DNA from 2 places in the Pseudoalteromonas sp. 0802 genome. Region 2 is predicted to be linked to the other one. Evidence: predicted binding sites of a transcription regulator. Region 2 holds the regulator's gene; the other holds the start of a gene.

Region 1 (8,559 bases), on a different contig from region 2:
AGCGAAAGTCATCGCGTTGCATATTTAGGTGGTCAAGGCTCTTATAGCCAATTAGCCTGCCATAAATATTTTAGCCGTCGCCCAGGCAAGCTGATTGAGATGGGGTGTTCGAGCTTTGATCAAATCACCGGCAAAGTTGAAAGTGGCCAAGCTGATTTCGGCTTACTGCCAATTGAAAACACCAGCTCAGGTAGTATCAATGAAGTGTTCGATTTATTACAACATGCACAAGTATCAATTGTCGGTGAGGTCACTCACAGCGTTGAGCACTGTTTATTAGCAATGCCAGGTACTGAGCTTTCTCACATTAATAAAATCTTTGCTCACCCACAGCCTTTTGCTCAATGTAGCCGCTTCATTCAGGGTTTAGGTGATATTCAACATGAAACATGTGACTCAACCTTCCATGCATTACAATCAGCGGTTGAAACTACAAACAGCGCCGCTATCGGCTCAGCACAAGCAGGTAAAAATGTAGGGTTAGAAGTCGTTAAATCAGGCCTTGCAAACCAAAGCGAAAACCATAGCCGCTTCATTGTCGTCGCGCGTAACCCGTTGCAAGTATCTAAGCAAATTCCAACAAAAACCAGTTTGATTATGGCGACCAAACAACAAGCGGGTTCATTGGCTGATGCCTTGATGATTTTTAAACAACATCAAATTAACCTAGTAAAATTGGAATCTCGTCCAGTACCTGGAAACCCATGGGAAGAGGTGTTTTATGTTGACCTTGAAGCAAACCTTGATGACTTACATGTTAAGCAAGCGCTTGAAGAGCTAAAAGAACACACCCAATATACCCGTGTATTAGGCTGCTATCAAAGTGAGTCTTTGCAAGCTGTTAGTGTGTAACAGCCAGCCTAGATATGATTAATAAAAAGGAGCCAGTCGGCTCCTTTTTCGTATAATTTCATCTTAGATACTTGCACCCACTGCCCTGTCTAAGCATAATCTTGAAAACAATTTGAAATTGGAACTTTCATGAATTGGTTAGCAGAATTAGCAACTAAAAGAACACCTTGGTTATTATTAGCCGTTATTTCCCTCGCATTTGAAATCACTGCGTTATTTTTTCAATACAACATGGGCCTTGAGCCATGCATCATGTGTATATATCAACGTACCGCTGTTTTAGGCTTACTTGCAGCGGGTGTGATTGGTGCAATTAACCCACAAAATATGGTTGTTCGCTTAGTCGCATTTGCCACTTGGGGTGTCTCTGCAATTTGGGGTTACTTTATTGCCAAAGAACACATTGCAATGCAAAACAATACTGACCCTTTTGCATTTAGCTGTGCATTTGAACCTAACTTCCCAAGTTTTATGCCTTTGCACGAATGGATCCCTAGCTTCTTTGCCGCTACTGGTGATTGCGGAAATATCGATTGGCAGTTTGCTTCTATGAGTATGCCAGCATGGATGGAAGTGATTTTTGCAGCATTTTCAGTGGTATTTGTGGCTGTTCTAGTTAGCCGATTAGTGAGCAAAAAGTCGCTATAATGATTTATTTTTTTACTAGCCAAATCCCTGCTTTAAAAAGCTTTAAAGTAAGGCAACGCCAGCAAATTATTGCCCTTGCTTTGGCTCATTTAAGCCCAAGTAAAAAGATCATTTTATCAGTATGTAAGCTTGCCTTTTTAGCACCATTATTTTTAGGCTTGGCCTACTTTGAAGGCTGGATGCTTATTCCTTGGTTATTGTTAGCGGGCTTAAGTTACCCACTCATCACAACACCTATCGAAAACATGTTCGCATTAGCGCATTTAGACAAAGCTATCGATGAATTTAAACAGGGCGAATAACGCCCTGTTTAGGTGTATAGCCCGCTATTTATAGTGTAATTTTCCCCTCAAGTTTAGCAAATAGCTTATCGCCAATTCCTTTTACTTCTTTTAATTGCTCTACCGACTTAAACGGACCTTGCTTTTTACGGTGCTCAACAATCGCTTTAGCTTTTGACTCTCCAATACCCGGTAATTGAGTAAGTTGATCTATGCTGGCTTTGTTTATACTGAGCTTTTGCATTTTAACTTGTGTTGCTTCGGTTGGTTTAACGGCGAATGCCGATGTAGCAGGTAGTAACGCAATGCTTGTGGCAAGTAAAATACTTGATAGTAATTTCATAATTTCCTCCATGATGTCCATCTTGGACAGGTAGTTAGCTATTACCCAACACTCACTCCATCGCTTGTGTTTAACTTTGGGTAACAATTTAAATAAAGCTAATGTCCCTATTATTGTCAAATTTGCTGAATAAAATTTTTCTCAAGTTACTTGCAAAGTAAGCCCCGAAGCATTACTGTATATAAAAACAGTAATCAAAGTAGCGGTATTACGCTGCAAATGCCACGCTTAAATGCAGGAGAAATCATGGCTGTTGTTGTTAAATATGTTGTAGAAAGAAACGGAGTCGAGCGCATGACGTTTACTACTAAGAAAGAAGCTGATGCGTATGACAAAATGCTCGACATTGCTGAGTCATTAGAACTAATGCTTGAAAAAGTTGATGTACCATTAAGCGAGCAACAAATTGAGTCACTGGCGCTTGAAATGGCAAAAGAAAAAGACCAATTTATGGCGGTACTTAAAGGTGCAAAAGACACCCCAGCTAAGCCTAAAAAAGCAAAGTCAGACGACAACGTTGCTGATATAAAAGAAAAAGCGGCAAGCTAAACGCAAATTTAGATCATAAAAAAGGGCAACAGATGTTGCCCTTTTTTGTGTTTAATCAAAACTACAGTGACGACTCAACTTCATCAAATAAGTCTGTAATTTCTTTTTTCGGCTCAGCAGTTGTAAGGCTAACAACAACAATAGCAATTGTTGATAAAATAAAGCCTGGGACAATCTCATAAATGATTGCACTTAATGCTTGGCCATCAATTGTAATTGGCGCGTAAATCCAAAACAGCACTGTTGCAGCACCAACAACCATACCACTAATAGCGCCTTGTAAGTTCATACGCTTCCAGTAAAGGCTCAGTAATACGAGTGGACCAAATGCAGCACCAAAACCAGCCCATGCATTACTCACTAAATCTAAGATAGAGCTATCGCGGTCATAGGCTAGGTAAATAGCAAATAGAGCAACCAAAATAACACTAATACGACCTACTAAAACCAGCTCTTTTTGAGATGCACTACGGTTTAAGTAAATCTTATAAAAATCTTCGGTTAGTGAGCTTGAACAAACTAATAACTGTGATGAAATAGTACTCATAATCGCCGCTAAAATAGCTGCCAATAAGAAGCCGGCAATTAAAGGGTGGAAGATAAGCTCAGACAACACTAGGAAAATCGTTTCTTTATCATCAATTGGCATTTGGTTTTCAAGCATATAAGCAGCACCAAATAGACCTGTTAGCACAGCACCAATAGCTGAAAGCGTCATCCACGACATACCCACACGGCGCATAGTCGGCATATCTTTCACAGAGCGCACAGACATAAAACGCACAATAATATGTGGTTGACCAAAATAACCAAGGCCCCAAGCCATGGCAGAAATAATCGCTATCGTTGAACCACCTGCAAACCAATCCATCATATTAAGTGCATGAATTTCTGATTCTTTTGGTGAGCTTAATAATAAGTCATAGCGTGCATTTGCAAGTGTATCCATAACTGGCTGATCAAGCATGGTAAACGTTGCAATTGGCACAGCCAGCAACGAGATAAACATGATACAGCCTTGTACAAAGTCAGTCAGGCTCACTGCTAAGAAGCCACCAAACAAGGTATATAACACGACAACACCGGTTGTGATGTACAGACCCATTTCGTAGCTCATATTAAATGAGTTTTCGAACAACTTGCCGCCTGCAACAACACCTGATGAGGTATACAAGGTGAAGAAAACAATGATTACAATCGCAGAGATCACACGCAGAATATTTTTATTATCATCAAAGCGGTTCGCAAAGTAATCTGGAATGGTGATTGAGTCATTCGCCTTTTCTGTGTAAACACGTAAACGAGGCGCGACTAGGAAGTAGTTAGCCCAAGCACCGAGTACTAGACCTATGGCAATCCAAACCTTGCTTAAACCAAACAAATACATTGCACCCGGTAGACCCATTAGCAGCCAACCACTCATGTCTGATGCGCCAGCTGAAAGCGCAGCAACACTTGGTGATAAATTACGACCACCTAGCATATAGCCTGATACATCGTCGGTAGATTGCTTATAAGCATACAGCCCAATCCCCAGCATGACGATGAAGTACATTGCTAACGAAATTATCATTCCTGTTTCCAAATTAGCCTCCAAAAGTTGTTTAATGTTGGCTTTTAATCCGAATAATGACTCGCAAGTTATTTAATTTTAAGACATTATTGGGGTAAAAACCGATATCACCCATGACTATAACATGCTTCCCCCCTACAACTCCAATCAAGCAGTTCAATGGCAGGGTTTACAATTTCAACCTTTTCATAACAAAAATATGATATTTAATCGCAAGTTATAGAATTCAATTGCAATTTATCCTAGTCTTAAGATCAGAATAAAATCAGTATTTATCCTCAAATACTCGCATTTAATTAATGCTATTTCAGGCACAATGACATATATTGCTGATGGATAAATGAATTAACCGAAGTGGACATGCCAGGACTATGTATTTTTACGCTGCACGCCAACCTATTTTAGATAAGGAAAAGAAACTTGTCGGCTACGAACTCCTTTTTAGGGATGGCGTAGATAACGTGTTTCCAGACATTGATGGCGATGAAGCAACATCACGACTCATTGAAGGTAGTCAGTTCAATTTTGGTTTAGAAGATTTAACGGATAACAAACCAGCTTACATTAATTTCACTTTAGATACACTCCAAAAAGGCTACCCTTTATTACTGGGTAAAGAACAAGTCGTTGTCGAAATTCTTGAAACTATTCAACCAGGTAAACGTTTACTTGCTCTGGTTAAAGATTTAAAAGAGCGTGGTTACACACTGGCCCTTGATGATTACATTCATCAACCTGTCTGGCGCCATTTTTATCCGTATATCGATATGATCAAAATTGACTTTTTAACCACAGACAAAGAGTCGATTGAAGCGGTTATTGAAGCGATAAAACCTCACCCGCACATCAAGTTGCTTGCCGAAAAAGTCGAAACTTACGAGAAATACCAACTTGCCCTAGAAATGGGTTTTAGTTACTTTCAAGGCTTTTTCTTTTCAAAACCGGAGATGGTACAAAGTAAAACTTTGCCACCTTCTGAGATGGCTCTTGCCGAGCTCCTATACGAAACATCAAGTATTGATTTAAACCTTAGAAAAATCACTGAGGTGTTTGAACGTGACGTTAACTTATCTTATAAGCTATTACGCTATTCAAACTCCGCAGCATTTAAACGCCGTGCCGAAATCAGCACAATCAAGCAAGCGCTTATCGTATTAGGAAGCGAAGAAATTAAACGTTTCTTGTCGCTGTTATTTGCAGCTCAAGTATCTGCAGATAAACCTGCTGAACTGATCCGCCTGTCGCTAACCCGAGCACGGTTTGCTGAATTACTGGCAATTAGTCATGGTAAGTTACGCGATACAGGTATGGCTTTCTTAACAGGCATGATGTCATTAATGGATGCTATCTTAGATGAAGATATGCCAAGCGTTATGAATAAGTTACCGCTGACCAACGAAATTAAAGACGCTCTACTTAAAGATGAAGGCTTACTCGCTACCTATCTAAACTTTGTAAAATTCTATGAGCAAGCAAATTGGGAAAAAGCGAAAGAAATCCAACAACAGTTGGGCCTTAAGCCAGAAGAAGTACCGGACGCTTACCACGACGCATTAAGTTGGTCTAATGACCAGATGAGTGTGTTTGGAGACTGATGAATATCAATCTATTAATGATATAAAAAATGCCAGCAATTGCTGGCATTTTTATTTGAATAATCTTAAAGATTCTCTAAGAAGTCTTCGTCAAAATCATCCGGCTCTTTTTCTACTGGCGGATTACCATCATGTAGCTCATATAATTGACGCTGGAAGTAAATATCCTTCACGAAAATATATGGGTCTAACGACTCGTTTAATAAGCTCTCTTGTGGCATTAATGAAGCACGGGCCTCAACCGCTTTCAGCGCGAACACTAGTATTGTCTGTGGTGTTGTTAACGTGATTTCAGGTAACACAAAGTTATCTACCACATCACCTGTTAGGTTTCGTGCTGTACTTGGCCCCATACCTGGGATCATCAAGTATGCGCCATCACCTACACCCCATACACCTAAGGTTTGACCAAAGTCTTCATCGACAATTTCTAAACCCAGCGATGAAGCGACATCAAAAAAGCCGAGTAAACCTACCGTAGAGTTCACTAAAAAGCGCGCTAGGCTAATACCCATATTACCAGGTTTACCTTGCAGGCCAGCATTGACCATATCCGTTGGTGCAGTGATGTTATCGGTAAAATTAACAATGCTACGTCTTACCGGTGTTGGCGTTACTGTAACGTAGCCAACGGCTGCTGGGCGAAGAATATAAGCATCAAGCACGTCCATATTAAAATCATACATAGGACGGTTGAACGACTGTAATGGGTCTCGCTCATCCGCTTTTTCTTCAGGTATTTGTGCGCATCCTGCAAGCACTACAAAAAAGATAAAAAATATACTGTGCCTAAACATCGGCTATCCTTAAGGTATTAACTCATTAATTAGCAACGAATATTCTTTTACGTTTGCACGCTCTAAAACATCCGACTTGCCTTCCAACTCGCCGCTAGAAGTTACCACAGTTGCATCTTTTGATAAACGCGCAGTTAAAATAATTTTATCGACACTTGATAGATTCAAGCCTTCAACCATGGCATTGCTATCACTCAACGTCACGGTTAACGGAAAGCTATATTCGGTCATTTTTACCACAGCTAATGGCATTTGTGGACCACTGGCTGCTTTTGCAAAAACAAATAACGTGCCGTTTTGTGGCAGCGAATCTGCAAGTGCAGAGTCTAAATCAACCGTGATGCTAATTTCACTGTTTGAAGCTTCTGCGAGTTTTGTATTTGTAACTTGCTGCTCGTTATTTAAATGGGCATCAATTTCAGCAATTCGCTCTGCAATCATGCTATAACGCGGGTCGTTTTGCTGCATACTTGCAAGCAGTACTTCAAACGCAGTTTTTGCTTGCAGCCAATCTTTACGCTCATAAGCAATTAGGGCTAGCAATGAGATAGCATCAATATTGGTCGGCTCTGCTTTTAACACTCTCGATAACATAGTCGCCGCACGAGACATATTCGCATCACTGCCTTCCATTAGCAGGACTTGCGAGTAGCTGATCAGCACTTGCTTGTTATCTGGGTTCATTTTAAGAACCTTATCAAATGACTGCATTGCCATATCAAATTCATTTAATGACATCGCAACACGACCTAGCAGCATCCACGCCACTTCATCATCACCACTTTGATCAAGCTTGGTACGCAATGCTAAAGCAAATGCTTGCAGCTCATTCGGTGTTAACGGCTCACCATCTTGCATTACGGCACGCTCACCATACGACTTAAGGTTTGCCATCGCGTCATGCCAGCCTTTAATTTGCTGCTGACTACCCGTGTAGCCATAAAAGATAGCCGTTAAAACAATTAAAAAGCCTGCGCCAGTAAGGGCAAAAATACGGTTGTTACCTTTACTATTTAGCGCTTTTTCTGGAGACAACTCATTGAGTAAACGACGCTTTTGTTCGATAACTGACTCATCGTGCATTTGTGCATCAATACGCTGGTTATCTAAGTCAGCTTTAAGCTCGTCTAAACGTTGATGATAAATTCGGATTAACTCCGAGTTTGCATTGTGATCAAGGCGTTGAATACGTTCGCGTTTAAAAAACGGAACGACAACAAATAGCAATGCAACCAGTGTGAGTAAAACAAAAGAAGCCCACATTAATGCCATCTAGCTTTGCTCCTGACGTTGATTTTGTTCAATTAACTTTGCAAGCAGTGCCTCGTCTTGCTCTGTCCATGTTTGTTTTACAGATGCCTTACGTTGGCGTAAAACAATAAAGCCAAAGCCAAGTACCACAATTAATACTGGCAATACCCATAACACTAAGGTTGCAGGTGTTACTGGTGGATCGTAATGTACGAAGTAACCGTAACGGTCAATCATATAATCGATGACTTCATCTTTGCTTTTGCCATCTTTTACCAGCGTTAACACTTTGTCACGTAAGTCTTTGGCTACAACGGCGTCTGAATCGGCAATGTTCTGGTTTTGACATTTAGGGCAACGCAGCTCTTTGGTTAGTTCACTAAAGCGAACAGCTTGCTCTTTATCATCAAATTGATACTTGTCTTGCTCTGCAAATGCGCTAAACGTGATGAGCAAACTTGCTAAAAAAATCACGAGTCTCATTACTGTAACTCCTGCATTAACGGTGCGAATTTGGCTCGCCACACACGCGGATTAATATCGCCGGTATGGTGTAGCAAAATAGTGCCTTGCTTATCGACTAAAAAGGTCTCTGGTGCGCCAGACACACCTAAATCAAGGGCTAATGTGCGTTTTAAATCTAAGATATTAAATTGATATGGGTCGCCAG
Region 2 (8,559 bases):
TGAGCAATTAGCTGCACAATTTCAGCAACAAGGATTAGAAATACAAAAGGCCGGTGACGCGAGTTTTATTATCACCGACCCAGATGGCAATCCTATTTTGATTGACCAACACGTGTAGCTGGCTTTTTACGTTTAATTCGAACGTTTTGTAGTAACAAGAGAACTCCTGTAATACAAAATAGTACGCTGGTGGCTGAGAAGCTGATGAGTAGTGGATTGTTAAAGTTCTCACGCTCATCATAATCCATAATGTGTAGCATCCAGAAAAAGTCGAAAATGCGCCACAGAGTGCTGCGCACAGTTATAACTTTACCGGTTTGGCTATCTAAATATAAGGTTGTTGTTAACCAATCATCGAAGCTAATTTGCCAAACATTGGCTTTGTGACCGACTTCTCTAGGCCCTTTTGTTAATAACTGCGCTTGCGTTATTTTTGCGTCAATAAGCAGGTGAGCTTGCGCATTTTCTATGATTTGCGCTTTACTCGGTGCAGGCATTTTAGCACCTGTTCTGCCATCAAAAATAAACGTACCGCTAGAGGATGTAACTTCTATAATCGGGGTATTTAAAAAATGGCTATATTTAATACCCTCGATTTGCTCGAATTGCGCTGTTATTTTATCAATTGAAGCAGGGTAGTCCGACAATAAAAATGGGCTACTTAAACTGCGATTAGCCAGATGCTTACCATGCACTTTTTCAAGTGGTAATGAGCTCATTACCAGCCCACCTAAGAGCCAAAAAAAGATCTGCAAAGCAAGTAAGTAGCCAAGCCATTTATGCCCTTTACGAGCATACTTAAACAGGCGTTTATTCATTATTACCCCGTTATTATTGTTATGTGGGCGCTATTTTAGGTTGTTTAGCTAGATTGCCAATGCGGCATAATGTCGCATTAACTGTATTCTAGATTTGGTATATATACAAAACTGAGTTAAAGTTTCAGTCGATATAAATAGAGGGTAAAAACGAGAGTATGTCGGAAATTCAATTTTTAAATGTAGATCTGGAGCTTGAGTCAAAGCACGATATTAGTGCGCTTGTTGCTGATTTGAAGAAAAACGCCATGGTTTTACATTATGACCAAGATGAATACCGCCAACTAGCACGTATTGAAGCAACCGCAGATATCAGCTCTCCAGATAAAGCCATTAACCAGCTTTGCGAGCTTATTGAGTCTTGCTCGCGCAATGCATTAAAACAGTGGTTATCGTGCTCAAAGCGTACATTTGATATAGGCTTTGAATCAGGTAATTCGCCTAAATGCTTTAACCAACCCCTGCATGCCGATACCTTGTTACGTATCTCTGCAATTGGCGCAGGGATTGAAATTACTATTTATCCTGTCGAAAAATAGCCAGAATTTATCGCTCTACAACAGCTGCGGTCATTCTTGATACGCAGCAAAGCTCTCCTGCGGCATTGGTAATTTTAATATCCCAAACAGAAGTTCGCTTACCTAAATGCAGCGGTCTCGCAGTTGCTGTTAACGTTCCTTTGCGTGACGCTTTCATGTGGTTGGCATTAATTTCTTGGCCAACAGCATAAAACTTATTGAAATCAACCACGAAATTGGCTGCATAGCTTGCCACTGTCTCTGCTAATACAACGTTTGCTCCGCCATGGACCATGCCCATAGGGTTATGATGCTCAGGAATAGCAGGCATGGTTGCCATTAAATAATCATCGCCAATTTCAGTTACCTCAATGCCCATAGTTTTCATTAAAGTGCCTTGACCGGTAATCCCTTGTTCCAGCTCTTTGCAAAGCTCTAACGTGATTGGTTGGTGCCAAATACTCATTGTGTTTCCTTAGCCTGCTAATTAAAGATAATACCTTATGGCATCTTTCGGTGTGGTTCAATGTTAGTTTTGTAGCAATATGATGGGGTTAATTTAAATTTGCGATTTTCAAATAACTGTATATACTCACAGTTGAATGTACTGTATGGAAAACCAGTTGTATGCGCCCATTAACTAAACGCCAATCGCAAATTTTAGAACTAATTAAAGTCTTTATTAAAGATACAGGCATGCCACCTACGCGTGCTGAAATAGCTCAAACATTGGGTTTTAAAAGTGCCAACGCTGCTGAAGAACACCTAAAAGCACTGGCAAAAAAAGGCATGATCAAAATGAAGCCTGGGGCGAGTCGCGGTATTCAGTTAATTGAAGAAGATGAGCCAGAGCAACTAGGCTTACCTTTAATTGGCCGTGTTGCAGCTGGTGAACCTATTTTGGCGCAAGAGCATGTTGAAAGTCACTGCCAAGTTGATCCTTCATTATTTAAACCTGCTGCCGATTTCTTACTGCGTGTAAATGGTATGAGTATGAAAGACATTGGTATTATGGATGGCGATTTGCTTGCAGTACACAGAACACAAGTTGCTGAAAACGGGCAAGTAGTTGTAGCTCGAGTCGATGAAGATGTAACAGTTAAGCGTCTAGAAAAGGCGGGTCGCAAAGTACTTTTACACGCTGAGAACGAAGAGTTTTCGCCTATTGAGGTTGACCTTGAGCATGAGTCGTTCAACATCGAGGGGTTAGCGGTAGGTGTTATTCGTAACGCTGACTGGATGTAAACGTTCCCAATTTGGTGCATTAAATTGACTCAATTTGGTGCGCCGCTGAAATTTTACTACTTAATTAGGATTTGTGAATCCTTACTCTTCATTTAAAGCCTTATATGGCGCAGTTTTCCTCTCTTTTTATATTTCGTTCTTACTCCTAAACATTAAATAACGCGCTGATTATAGTTGTTATTTGTGCACCAAAATAAACATTTATTATCATTAAAACTTGCTTATTGGTTATTTTTTAACTAATTGGTTAATACACTGTATTAACACCTAATTAATAAAAAGACACAAAAATGTGCGAGGTGTTAGTCATGGGGTCGGTATCATAAGTGGGTCAAAATGATACGTAGTCGCTCTGAACAATAAGAAAAACGAATGGGCACCTTGTTGTATCGCCTTTTCGCTTTGCGTCTTGCAATAGCATCTAAAGGAGCCGTCACATGGGTAAACTGCGTTACGCCTTGTGGCTTATATTGTTTGCACTTCCTGAGCTTGCATTGGCAAATAGCCAATACAATATGCGTAAAGGGGTGACCGATATAAGTAATAATGTTTATGAGTTACACATGACGATATTTATTATCTGCTGTGTAATCGGCATCATCGTATTTGCGGTGATGTTTTGGGCTTTAATACACCACCGTAAATCCAAAGGGGCCAAGCCTGCCCAATTTCATGAAAGTACAAAAGTTGAAATACTTTGGACTGCCATTCCATTTGTCATCTTAATCGCCATGGCTGTGCCTGCCACAAAAACCTTAATTGCCATGGAAGATGCCTCTAAAGCCGATATCACCATTAAAGTGACTGGCTCACAATGGAAGTGGCATTACGAGTACATGGGTGAAGACATTGCTTATTACTCGATTCTATCTACTCCTAAAGATCAAATAGACAACCAAGCAGAGAAAACTGAGCATTATTTGCTTGAAGTAGATAAACCGCTAGTACTTCCTATCAATAAAAAAGTTCGCTTTTTAATGACCTCAGACGATGTAATTCATTCATGGTGGGTGCCTGATTTTGCGGTTAAAAAGGACGCAAATCCTGGGTTTATCAATGAAGCGTGGACACGTATTAACGAGCCAGGAGTATACCGTGGTCAATGTGCTGAGTTATGCGGTAAAGATCATGGCTTTATGCCTGTTGTGGTGAAAGCCTTACCTGAAGATGAATTTGCTAATTGGCTTGCAGATGCCAAGCAAGAAAGAGCCAATGCGGCCGCAGCAGATGCTGCTTTGCTTGATCAAACATTACCGAAAGAAGAGCTTATGGTCTTAGGTGAGCAAGTGTATATGGCAAGCTGTGCTGCATGTCACCAACCTACCGGTATGGGCTTACCAGGCGTTTTTCCAGCACTTAAAGGCAGCCCGATTGTATTAGGTGATGTAAAAGATCACATAGATATCGTGTTACACGGTAAGCCTGGCACAGCAATGCAAGCGTTTGATAAACAGCTTTCAATTAAGCAACTTGCTGCGGTTATTACTTATAAGCGAAACGCGTGGGGTAATGATACCGGCGATGTTATCCAACCGAGTCAAATTCAAGCCGCGATTGATGCAGCAGCGGAGGCGAACTAATGAGTAATGTTATTAACGAGCAAGCAACAGGGCATGCGCATCACGACCATCATCATCCAGCTAAAGGTTTTAAGCGTTGGCTTTACACCACCAATCATAAAGACATTGGTAGTTTATACCTGATTTTTTCACTCACTATGTTTTTAATTGGTGGAGCGATGGCAATGGTGATCCGCGCTGAACTGTTTCAGCCTGGATTACAGTTAGTTGATCCGCACTTTTTCAACCAAATGACTACCGTACATGGTTTGATCATGGTGTTTGGTGCCGTTATGCCCGCATTTACTGGGCTTGCAAACTGGATGGTACCTATGATGATAGGCGCACCTGATATGGCCTTACCACGTATGAATAACTGGAGCTTTTGGATATTGCCGTTCGCATTTTTAATCCTATTGGCTTCGTTACTCATGCCTGGTGGTGGTCCTGCGTTTGGTTGGACTTTCTACGCACCACTATCAACAACTTACAGCAACGATAACACTGCACTTTTTGTGTTTGCTGTACATATTATGGGTATCAGCTCAATTATGGGGGCGATTAACGTTATCGTGACTATCGTCAACTTAAGAGCGCCAGGTATGACGTGGATGAAGCTGCCGCTATTTGTATGGACATGGTTAATCACTGCATTTTTGTTAATTGCTGTTATGCCTGTTCTAGCAGGGGCGGTCACTATGGTGTTGACCGATAAATACTTTGCAACCAGCTTTTTTGATGCAGCCGGTGGGGGCGACCCTGTGATGTTCCAGCATATTTTCTGGTTCTTCGGTCACCCCGAAGTGTACATCATGATTTTGCCGGCCTTTGGCATTATATCGACTATCGTACCGACCTTCTCGCGCAAAAAGCTATTTGGCTATGCGTCTATGGTGTATGCAACTTCATCGATTGCGCTGCTAAGTTTTATCGTTTGGGCACACCATATGTTTACCACAGGGATGCCTGTGGCAGGCGAGTTGTTTTTCATGTACGCCACCATGCTTATCTCGGTACCAACGGGCGTTAAAGTGTTTAACTGGGTGGCCACCATGTGGCGAGGTTCGATTAGCTTCGAAATTCCGATGATGTTTGCCATCGCCTTTATAGTGTTATTCACCTTAGGTGGTTTCTCTGGCTTGATGCTTGCGATTACACCAGCAGATTTTCAGTATCACGATACCTATTTTGTGGTGGCTCACTTCCATTATGTGCTTGTGACGGGGGCTGTGTTCTCAATTATGGCGGGAGCCTATTATTGGCTACCGAAATGGACTGGCAACATGTACAACGAAACGCTGGCAAAATGGCATTTTTGGTTATCGCTAATCAGTGTCAACGTTTTGTTCTTCCCTATGCACTTTGTTGGCCTTGCTGGTATGCCGCGTCGTATTCCTGACTATGCTCTGCAATTCGCTGACTTTAACGCCATTATCAGTATTGGTGGTTTTGCATTTGGCTTATCGCAACTGTTGTTTGTATTGGTGGTATTTAAATGCGCTCGAGGTGGCGAAAAGGCACCTGCCAAAGTATGGGATGGAGCTGAAGGTTTAGAGTGGGAAGTCGATTCTCCAGCGCCTTATCACACCTTTGAAACACCGCCGGAGATTAAGTAATGAACCATGCACCTTTGCTAAAAAAACTGCTGATTACATGCTTGCTCATGTTCGCATTTGCTTTTGCAATGGTGCCGCTTTACGACGTGTTTTGCGACGTTACAGGGTTGAATGGTAAGCCATCATTAGAAAAAGCGAGCGCGAGTGAATCAATAAATACACAGCGCCAAGTTGATGTCAGCTTTACCACTCACGCCCAAAGCGGCGCGCCATTTAAGGTGCAGTCTGAGCAATACAGCGTAGCGGTACAACCTGGTGCCATGCGTGAAGTTAAATTCTCAGCAAAGAACACCAGTAATGAAGACAAAGTCATGCAAGCAATTCCATCAGTATCACCGGGTAAAGCGGCAAAGTACTTACACAAAATAGCCTGTTTTTGCTTTGATCAGCAGCCAATGAAAGCCGGTGAAGAAATGGAATTTACCTTGTTGTTTTATGTTGATACTGAGTTACCCGACGATGTTGAGGAACTGACGTTGTCGTATACCGTGTTTGATATTAGCGGGCATGTTGTGGCTAAAAACGATTAAAAGCCGCCAAGCTAATTGCTAATTGGGAGCAAACAAAATGAATCAAAATTATGAAAAATACTATGTTCCAGCCGAGAGTCCTTGGCCAATAGTTGGTGCCATCGCGATGTTTTTAATTGCTGTTGGTGCTGGTTTAACTGTGATGCAAGTAAGTGGTGAGGGCAGTAGTGGCCAGTATGTCTTGTATCTAGGCATTGCCATATTAATTTATATGGTTTTTAGCTGGTTTAGAAACGTTATTGAAGAGTCTCATAAAGGGCTTTACTCAGCACAAATGGACCGCTCCTTCAGACAAGGTATGAGCTGGTTCATATTCTCTGAGGTTATGTTCTTTATGGCATTTTTTGGCGCTCTTTTTTACGCACGTATGATTTCGGTGCCTTGGCTTGGTGGTGCTGGTAATAATGCCATGACCAACGAAGTGCTCTGGCCAACCTTTGAAGCCGTATGGCCGTTATTAACTACGCCAGCGGGTGAGACCACACAGGCTATGGGTTGGCAAGGTCTACCTCTGATCAACACGCTTATTCTGCTTACCTCATCGGTCACAATTCACTTTGCTCATGTTGCGATAGAAAACAATAAGCGCGGCGCCCTAAAGGTATTTTTATCTTTAACCGTGCTGTTAGGTGTGATTTTCCTTGGCTTACAAGTTTACGAGTATATGCATGCTTACCAAGATTTAGGTTTGACCTTAGATGCGGGCGTTTATGGGAATACCTTTTTCTTGTTAACAGGATTTCACGGTATGCACGTGACACTAGGCACCATTATTTTATTTGTGGTGCTGCTCAGAATCTTTAAAGGCCACTTCACGAGTGAAAAGCATTTTGCCTTTCAAGCGGCTGCTTGGTATTGGCACTTTGTTGATGTGGTGTGGTTGTGTTTATTTGTGTTTGTGTACGTGCTGTAGCTTTGTGAAGCGGCGACGGGTTGGTGTGAATAAAGCCCAATTTCATTGCGGCAATGATGAGCACCAGCACAATACCTGAAAACAGCACTCGACGACCTAAGTAATGCGACATGGGTTTCGAGTGCTCTTTTGCTGACATCATCACAAACAGCGCTCTAAATAGGTTGAACAGAATATAAAGTAATAACAAAACAATAATGATTTTAATCATATTAGGTATTCCAAATGCAGTTAATTTTATGGCGTAAACAAAAGCTTAGCTCAATTATCGCAATTTGCGTTGTGATACTTGCAGTGCTTATTTGTTTGCGACTAAGCGTTTGGCAATACCAGCGAGGCGAGCAAAAACAGCAGCAACTAAGCCAGTTAGCCGTTTCGAAAGAGCAAGGCGTTTTGAGCTGGCAAGAACTGCAAAATTTACCTAGTGAGCTGAACAAAACGGGCTTGCAAGTCAAAGTCTCTGGCGAGGTAAATAAACAACATTACTGGCTGCTTGATAATCAAATTTATCAGGGGCAAGTGGGCTATGACTTACTAGTAGCGATGACAATTGCAGGTGAAAGCGTGCCTTTAATCGTTAACTTTGGTTGGCTAAAAGCTCCAACAAACCGTAGCCAGTTGCCAACCGTTGTGTGGCCAGAATCAACAAGCTTTACGGCTACTGTGCAATTGAAACAAGGCAACTTACAAGGCTTCACACTTGCCGATGAGATTGGTGCAGAGCAAGGCTGGCCTAAGCGTATTCAAGGCATCGACTTAGCAATTTTTAGTGCTCAATTAGCAAAGCCCTTACAAGACTTTATTGGTTATCGCAATGAAGCAGATGGTATTGCAACCCCGCATTACCAGAGTGTCGTGATGGGGCCAGATAAACATTACGCCTATGCCGTGCAGTGGTTATTAATCGGCTTAGCGTGTGTTGTTATTGCTTATTTTGCGATGAGAAGGAGAGGTTATGAAAATAAACCCGCTTAGTTTATTCGTTTTATGCTGTTTTGTGCCGCTGGCACTTGCTTATGCAGCATTAAAGCTTGAGTGGTTACCGAGTGGTTCGAGTAATCATGGTGAGCTTTTAAGCGAAGAAGTTAAATTAGCTGATTGGCAACAAGGCGATCCTAAACAATGGACAATTGCGCTTAATTATCCAAAAGAGTGCAGTGAAGTTTGTGCAAACCAATTAGCAAGTCTAGATAACCTATATGTCGCTTTAGGTAAAAATCAGCAAAAAGTGGATGTGGCGGTACTGACAAATCAACAGCAGGTATCGGCAAATTGGCGTCAATTAGCAGTAAGTCCTGCGCTCAAAGCGGGAGACTTATACTTGGTTGATCACATGGGCTTAGTGGTTTTGCATTACCCC

What was found. The regulator LexA, encoded in region 2, represses DNA repair genes until DNA is damaged. The targets are predictions, from matches to a motif close to TACTGTATNNNNATACAGTA.
Region 1: the regulator LexA is predicted to act here: its motif matches at 2,298-2,317, upstream of HUS61_RS08795 (YebG family protein).

The regions. Positions count from the first base shown of each region.
Region 1 is NZ_JABVXE010000003.1:231,726-240,284, reverse strand. Features, by position in the region: gene HUS61_RS08815 (chorismate mutase) at 1-852, shown strand, start outside; gene dsbB (disulfide bond formation protein DsbB) at 982-1,500, shown strand; gene HUS61_RS08805 (DUF6170 family protein) at 1,500-1,802, shown strand; gene HUS61_RS08800 (helix-hairpin-helix domain-containing protein) at 1,831-2,124, opposite strand; gene HUS61_RS08795 (YebG family protein) at 2,371-2,673, shown strand; gene putP (sodium/proline symporter PutP) at 2,735-4,246, opposite strand; gene HUS61_RS08785 (EAL and HDOD domain-containing protein) at 4,618-5,841, shown strand; gene HUS61_RS08780 (VacJ family lipoprotein) at 5,907-6,638, opposite strand; gene ccmI (c-type cytochrome biogenesis protein CcmI) at 6,648-7,910, opposite strand; gene HUS61_RS08770 (cytochrome c-type biogenesis protein) at 7,911-8,372, opposite strand; gene HUS61_RS08765 (DsbE family thiol:disulfide interchange protein) at 8,372-8,559, opposite strand, start outside.
Region 2 is NZ_JABVXE010000004.1:86,743-95,301, reverse strand. Features, by position in the region: gene HUS61_RS09795 (VOC family protein) at 1-118, shown strand, start outside; gene HUS61_RS09790 (hypothetical protein) at 93-818, opposite strand; gene HUS61_RS09785 (hypothetical protein) at 977-1,357, shown strand; gene HUS61_RS09780 (PaaI family thioesterase) at 1,365-1,802, opposite strand; gene lexA (transcriptional repressor LexA) at 1,964-2,581, shown strand; gene coxB (cytochrome c oxidase subunit II) at 3,019-4,161, shown strand; gene ctaD (cytochrome c oxidase subunit I) at 4,161-5,756, shown strand; gene HUS61_RS09760 (cytochrome c oxidase assembly protein) at 5,756-6,286, shown strand; gene HUS61_RS09755 (cytochrome c oxidase subunit 3) at 6,324-7,199, shown strand; gene HUS61_RS21805 (DUF2909 domain-containing protein) at 7,099-7,410, opposite strand; gene HUS61_RS09745 (SURF1 family protein) at 7,425-8,174, shown strand; gene HUS61_RS09740 (hypothetical protein) at 8,155-8,559, shown strand, end outside.